DNA from 2 places in the Arthrobacter sp. 2YAF22_2 genome. Region 1 is predicted to be linked to the other one. Evidence: riboswitches for the same ligand, from Rfam matches in the RefSeq annotation. Region 1 holds a riboswitch; the other holds the start of a gene.
The links. Region 1 has a riboswitch for S-adenosylmethionine ahead of metX (homoserine O-acetyltransferase MetX). Riboswitches for the same ligand answer to the same signal wherever they lie in the genome.

Region 1 (2,379 bases):
GCACCTACAACCTGCTGGCGCACACACTGAAGAAGTTCGGCATCTCGGTGACCTTTGTGGAAGACCCGGACAACCTGGAACAGTGGCGGGACGCCGTGCAGCCGAACACCAAGCTGTTCTTCGGCGAGGTGGTCTCCAACCCGCGGCAGGACGTGCTGGACCTCGAAGGCGTCGCAGACGTGGCCCACCGGGCCGGGGTACCGCTGATCGTGGACAACACGCTCTCCACCCCCTACCTGATCCGGCCGATCGAGTGGGGCGCCGATGTCGTGGTCCATTCGGCCACCAAGTACCTTGGCGGCCACGGCACCGCGATCGGCGGCGTGATCGTGGACTCCGGCAACTTCGACTTCGGCAAGGACCCCGAGCGCTTCCCCGGCTTCAACACCCCGGACCCCACGTATAACGGCCTGGTCTACGCCCGCGACCTCGGGGCCGACGGGGCGCTGGGCGCAAACCTCTCCTTCATCCTCAAGGCCCGCGTCCAGCTGCTGCGCGACCTCGGCTCGGCCGTCTCGCCGTTCAACGCCTTCCTCATCGCCCAGGGCATCGAGACGCTGAGCCTGAGGGTGGAGCGGCATGTCGCCAACRCCGTCAAGGTGGCCGAATGGCTGGAGGCAAGGGACGACGTCGAATCCGTCGCCTACGCCGGACTGCCGTCCAGCCCCTGGTACGAGCGCGGGCGCAAGTACGGCCCGAAGGGTACCGGCGCCGTCGTGGCCTTCAACATCGCCGGCGGAGCGGAGGCCGGCAAACGTTTCGTCGATGCCCTCGAACTCCATTCCCACGTGGCGAACATCGGTGACGTGCGGTCCCTGGTCATCCACCCGGCGTCGACCACGCACAGCCAGCTCTCGCCCGAACAGCAGACGGTTGCCGGGGTGAACCCCGGCCTGGTCCGGCTGTCAGTGGGGCTGGAACACATCGACGACATCATCGCTGACCTTGACGCCGGCTTCCGGGCGGCCAAAACCGCCTGAGGTCACACAGCCGTCACAATCTTCGCGCTTGCCCGGCCGTGTTTCGTAGACTCKGGGCAGGTCATGAGTGCCAGCGACAGCCCCGGCTTGCTGGCCGGCAACCCTCCTCCTGCGGCGGGGTGCCCCGGGTGAAGACCTGGCCTGTCGGTCAGCTGACGGCGGGCAAGCGCAAAGATAGGTCCGCACATGACGATTGCCGCCGCCCGCACGGGTGCACCCGACAGCACAGCAACCAGCCGCGAAGCGACGGGCCATGACGTGACGGGCCACCAAACGACGAAAGGCACAGGGGCCGCGTCCGTCCCGGACGGGACGGTGCGCCTCCACCGGATCGGCTCCCTGGCCCTTGAATCCGGCGCCACCCTGCCGGATGTCACGCTCGCCTACGAGACCTGGGGAACGCTCAATGCTGACGCCTCCAACGCGGTCTTGATCGAGCACGCCCTGACCGGAGACGCCCATGTCACCCGGGGTGCCGGCGAGGAACCGGGCTGGTGGGAGCAGCTGGCTGGCCGCGGCGCGCCCGTGGACACGGACCGGTACTTCGTGGTTTCTATCAATATCCTTGGTGGCTGCTACGGCTCCACCGGGCCCTCGACGCYGGCACCGGACGGCAGGCCCTGGGGCTCGCGCTTCCCGCTGGTCACCCTCCGGGACAGCACCGCCGCCGAGGCCCGCCTCGCGGACGCCCTGGGGATCGGCAGCTGGCACGCCGTACTGGGCGGTTCCCTCGGGGGAGCGCGCGCCCTCGAATGGGCGGTCAGTTACCCGGAACGGGTCCGGCGTTGCGCCGTGATCTCGGTGGGGGCCAGCAGCACGGCCGAGCAGATTGCGTTCGCCCAGGCCCAGACCCTGGCCATCCGCCAGGACCCCAACTTCAACGGCGGCGACTACTACGGCGGCCCGGAACCGCATGCCGGTCTGGCCCTGGCCCGCCGGATCGCCCACATCACCTACCGTTCCGCCGCCGAACTGGACGGCCGCTTCGGGCGGAAGCCGCAGGCGGCCGAGACCCCGCTCGAAGCCGGGTCGCTGGCCGGCCGGGGCCGCTACCAGGTGGAGAGCTACCTGGACCACCAGGGCAACAAACTCGTGCGCCGCTTCGATGCCAACAGCTACATCGCCATCACCGAGGCGCTAATGAGCCACGACATCAGCCGCGGCCGCGGAAGCCTTAGGAAGGCCCTCTCAAGGGCCACCGCTGAGTTCCTCGTGGCCGCCGTGGACTCGGACCGGCTGTACTTCCCGGCCCAGTCCCGTGAACTCGCCGACGCCCTGCCGGGAGACGTTTCGGTGCATGTGATCGAGGCTCCGATCGGCCATGACGGCTTCCTGACCGAGATCGGCCAACTCAGCGATCAGCTGCGGGAGAGCTTCTTCGGCTAGCTGGCGGCGTCGT
Region 2 (4,550 bases), on a different contig from region 1:
GCGATCACCGCGAACGCCACCTGCGCGGTACCCCGCTTGGACGCCACCAGCGGCGGTTCGGCCACGGCCGGCGCCATCCTCGGGCTCGCCGTGCCCGGCGTGGAGGTCGAGGACATCGCCACGACCGCCAAAACCATGCCCGACTTCCCACAACTGTGGGCAGCCATGCTCGGCCAGGGAACCACCGCACAGAAGGACGCCGCAGTTGGCCCGCAGCACTGACTCCTGGGACGAGTCCGACGTCCGCATCAGGCCCAACAAGAAGGGCTCCCGGCCCCGCACCAAGGATCGGCCCAGCCATGACGACGCCGTCACCGGGCGGATCATCACCGTGGACCGCGGCCGCTACACCGCCGTCGTGGGCGAAGGCACCGAAGATGAACGCACGGTCATCGCCGCCCGCGCCCGGGAATTGCGCCGCAATCCGGTGGTCGCCGGGGATTTCGTCTCGCTCGTCGGCGACGTGAGCGGCGAGACCGACTCGCTGGCGCGGCTGGTCAAGATCCAGGACCGCAGGACCCTGCTGCGCCGCAGCGCCGACGACACGGACCCGATCGAACGTGCCGTCGTCGCGAACGCCGACCAGCTCGTCGTCGTCGTGGCCGCGGCGAACCCGGAACCGCGCACCGGCTTCATCGACCGCGCCCTGGTGGCCGCCTACGACGCCGGGATCGAGCCGCTGCTGCTTGTCACCAAGGCGGACGTCAAAGACCCCGCCGAACTCCTCGCCAACTACGAGCACCTCGACTTTCCGGTGATCATATCCAGGACTGCGGATTCGGCCGCGTCCGGCATCGACGCCCGCTCCGACGACGGCCTGTCTGCCCGGCTGGACAAGGCCGCGGTCTCGCAGCTGCGGGCCTGCCTGGACGGCAAGGTCACTGTCATGCTGGGCCACTCCGGCGTCGGCAAGTCCACCATGGTGAACGCGCTGACCGGGGCCGAACGGGCCACCGGCGGCGTCAACGCGGTCACCGGCCGTGGCCGCCACACGTCCTCCTCCGCGCTGGCGCTGAAGGTCAACGACGCACCCGCAGGCAGCTGGATCATCGATACCCCGGGCATCCGTTCCTTCGGGCTGGCCCACGTGGACCCGGACCGGATTCTGCGCTCCTTCCCGGATCTGGCGCCCGGCACCGAGGACTGCGAGCGGGGCTGCAAGCACGACACGGCGGCGGTCAACTGTGGGGTGGACGCGTGGGTGCTGTCCGGCCACGCCGGCCCGTCCGGTCCGGCCCGGCTCGCGTCGCTGCGCCGGCTGCTCGGCACCGATCCGCGGATGGAAGCCCAGGAATCCAAGGAACTCGGAAGCGTCTCCTAACAACACATCGCCACAGTTTCTCCGCGGCGGGCGGCGACGTGGCCTCCCCGTCCGCGGCCGGTTTTGACGGTAGTTTGGAACCATGAGTCAACCCGCTTCGAGCTACAACGATGACCTGCGCCTTGCCCATGTACTGGCAGATTCCGTGGATTCCCAGACCATGAGCCGCTTCAAGGCGCTCGACCTTCGGATCGAGACGAAGCCGGACCTCACCCCGGTGACAGACGCCGACAAGTCCGCCGAGGAGGCCATCCGCGGCCAGCTGTCCCGGTCCCGCCCGCGTGACGCCGTCCTCGGCGAGGAGTTCGGCAGCTCCGGCCACGGCTCGCGCCGCTGGATCATCGACCCGATCGACGGCACCAAGAACTTCGTCCGCGGCGTCCCCGTCTGGGCCACCCTGATCGCCCTCGTTGATGAGGGCGAACCCGTGGTCGGCGTCGTCAGCGCACCGGCGCTGGGCAAGCGCTGGTGGGCTGCCAAGGGCGCCGGCGCGTACATGGGCCGCTCGCTGGCGGCCGCCACCCGGCTGAAGGTCTCCAACGTGTCCCGGCTCGCGGACGCGTCGCTGTCCTACTCGAGCCTGGGCGGCTGGAAGCAGCGCGGGAACCTTGACGAGTTCCTCGGCCTGACCGAGGAAGTCTGGCGCACCCGCGCCTACGGCGATTTCTGGTCCTACTGCCTCGTAGCCGAAGGCGCTGTCGACATCGCCTGCGAGCCCGAACTCAACCTCTACGACATGGCGGCCCTGGTTCCGATCGTGACGGAGGCCGGCGGCCGCTTCACCTCGCTTGAGGGCGAGGATGGCCCCTTTGGCGGCAACGCGCTTGCCACCAACTCGATCCTGCACTCGGAGGTCCTCAAGCGCCTGAACCCGGGACTCGACGACCTGCTTTAAGGGACCGTGCCGCGGGCGGACCGGCGGCCGGATGGCGTAACACACTGCAACACACTGCGGCCATCCTTTTCCGTGCGGCGGCCATGTCCTAGGCTCGACACAGGTCACGAGTGCCAGCGCTAAACCCCGGTTTGCTGGCCGGCAACCCTCCATTCGCGGCGGGGTGCCCCGGGTGACGACCTGGCCGGTCCGGAGCGGACACGGCAAGCGCGGATCCCCTGTCAGCGGGGTCCTTTTCGAGCGAGGTCCCATGACGACTGCCACCATCCCCACCCACCCCGCCGGCCCGGAACTTTCGGAGACACGCTTCGACGCCGGTCGCCGGCCGCTGTCTGCGGTCTCCGGTGCCGAAATCCTGGCTCCGCTGATCCGGGGCGGCGAGGTCCGCTACGCGAACCTGGACTACGGCGCCTCGGCCCCGGCACTCTCCGTGGTTTCCGCCTACCTGAACGAAATCCTGCCGTACTACGCCAGCGTCCACCGGGGCGCCGGGTATGCGTCCCAGCTGAGCACCTCGGTGTACGAAAATGCCCGCAACATCGTCCGCGGCTTTGTCGGCGGCCGTCCGGACGATTCGGTGATCTTCACCCGGAACACGACCGACTCGCTGAACCTGCTGGCCGGCTGCCTGCCTGTCGCCGGCGGCCGGCACACGGGCGAGGTGCTTTACCTGGACATCGAGCACCACGCCAACCTGCTGCCCTGGCAGGGCGTCCCGCACCGCAGCGTCGTGGCGGCCCCCACGCTGGCCCTCACCCTGGCGCAGCTCCGGACGGAACTCGCCCGGGGCGGGGTAAACCTGCTGGCCGTCACCGGCGCCTCCAACGTCACCGGCGAAATCCTGCCGATCCGTGAGCTGGCTGCCCTCGCGCACGAATTCGGCGCCCGGATCGCGGTCGACGCCGCCCAGCTGGCCCCGCACCGCCGCATCAACATCGCCGCGGACGACGTCGACTACCTTGCCTTCTCCGGCCACAAGCTCTACGCCCCGTTCGGCGCCGGTGTACTGGTGGGCCGGCCGGACTGGCTCGACGCCGGCACGCCGCACCTGGCCGGCGGCGGTGCGGTGCGGGACGCCCGGCTGGACAGCGTGAGCTGGACCACCGGGCCGGCCCGCCACGAGGCCGGGTCCCCGAACGTCCTCGGCGCCGCCGCGCTGGCCCGTGCCGGCCAGGTGATCGAGGCACTCGACGAGCAGCAGTGGCACGCCCATGAAGATGCCATCCGCACCTTCCTGGTCGAGGGGCTGGGACAGATCGACGGCGTGAGCGTGCACCACATCTTCGAGGACACCGCCCTGTCGGCGGGCCCGGGGACGATCGGCGTCGTGAACTTCTCGGTCGCCGGTTACGACGCCGGCCTGGTCGCCGCGTATCTGTCCGCGGAACACGGAATCGGCCTGCGCGACGGCCGGTTCTGCGCGCACCCGCTGCTGAAGCGGCTCGGGCTGCCCGCGGGGTCGCTGCGCGCCAGCCTTGGCCTGGGGTCCCGGCTCGATGACGCCCGGCGGCTGCTCGACGGGCTGCAGGAGCTGCGGCGGAACGGCCTCGGCTGGGACTATGTCGTCGACGCCGGCCGCTGGGTGCCGGCCAACGACACCCGCAGCTACCCGCAGTGGGCACCCAACACGCCCGGCACGGCCGGCGCCGCCCCCTGCACCCTCGACTAGTACACCAGGCCGGCACCGGGAGCTGGGGCACCGCCGCCTGCTGCGTGCGGTAAATTCGGTAGGTATCCAGCTTCAGCTGCCGAAGGAGAGCGCACTGGCACGCGGCGGCCCCAAATTGCACCATGACCGGCGGCGCGAGCTCGGCCGGAGCTTCCAGGACGGCGGCGAGCATTACGACCGGGTCCGGCCCGGCTACCCGGAGGACTCGGCCGACTGGCTGGTCCCGGCCGCGGCCCGCGACGCCGTCGATCTGGGGGCCGGCACCGGAAAGTTCACGGCGCTGTTGGTTGAACGGGGGCTGCGCACGGTCGCCGTCGATCCGTCCCTGGACATGCTCGAGCAGCTGCGCCGGGCCCTGCCGGGCGTCACCGCCGTCGAAGGCACCGCCGAACACACTGGCCTGGCCGCGCAGTCGTACGACCTAGTTACCGTGGCGCAGGCCTGGCACTGGTGCGATCCGCTCCTGGCCAGCACCGAAGTGGCGCGGATCCTGCGCCCGCACGGGGTTCTGGGCCTGATCTGGAACCAGCTCGACACCTCAGTCCCCTGGGTCCACCGGCTGTCCCGGATCATGCACGCCGGCGACGTCCACAAACCGCACTTCAAACCCCCGCTCGGCCCCGAATTCACCGGACTGGAGAGCCACCTGACCCGTTGGGAGGAGC

Region 2: linked by a shared signal. The riboswitch ahead of AB4Y86_RS04590 (aminotransferase class V-fold PLP-dependent enzyme) and the one ahead of metX (homoserine O-acetyltransferase MetX) in region 1 are both predicted to bind S-adenosylmethionine.

Annotation. Positions count from the first base shown of each region.
Region 1 is NZ_JBFRFD010000412.1:956-3,334, forward strand. It holds gene AB4Y86_RS15025 (bifunctional o-acetylhomoserine/o-acetylserine sulfhydrylase) at 1-980, shown strand, start outside; SAM riboswitch class IV at 1,040-1,155, shown strand; gene metX (homoserine O-acetyltransferase MetX) at 1,167-2,366, shown strand.
Region 2 is NZ_JBFRFD010000066.1:5,349-9,898, reverse strand. It holds partial or broken gene AB4Y86_RS04605 (hypothetical protein) at 1-222, shown strand, start outside; gene rsgA (ribosome small subunit-dependent GTPase A) at 206-1,321, shown strand; gene hisN (histidinol-phosphatase) at 1,404-2,216, shown strand; SAM riboswitch class IV at 2,319-2,432, shown strand; gene AB4Y86_RS04590 (aminotransferase class V-fold PLP-dependent enzyme) at 2,467-3,885, shown strand; gene AB4Y86_RS04585 (class I SAM-dependent methyltransferase) at 3,980-4,550, shown strand, end outside.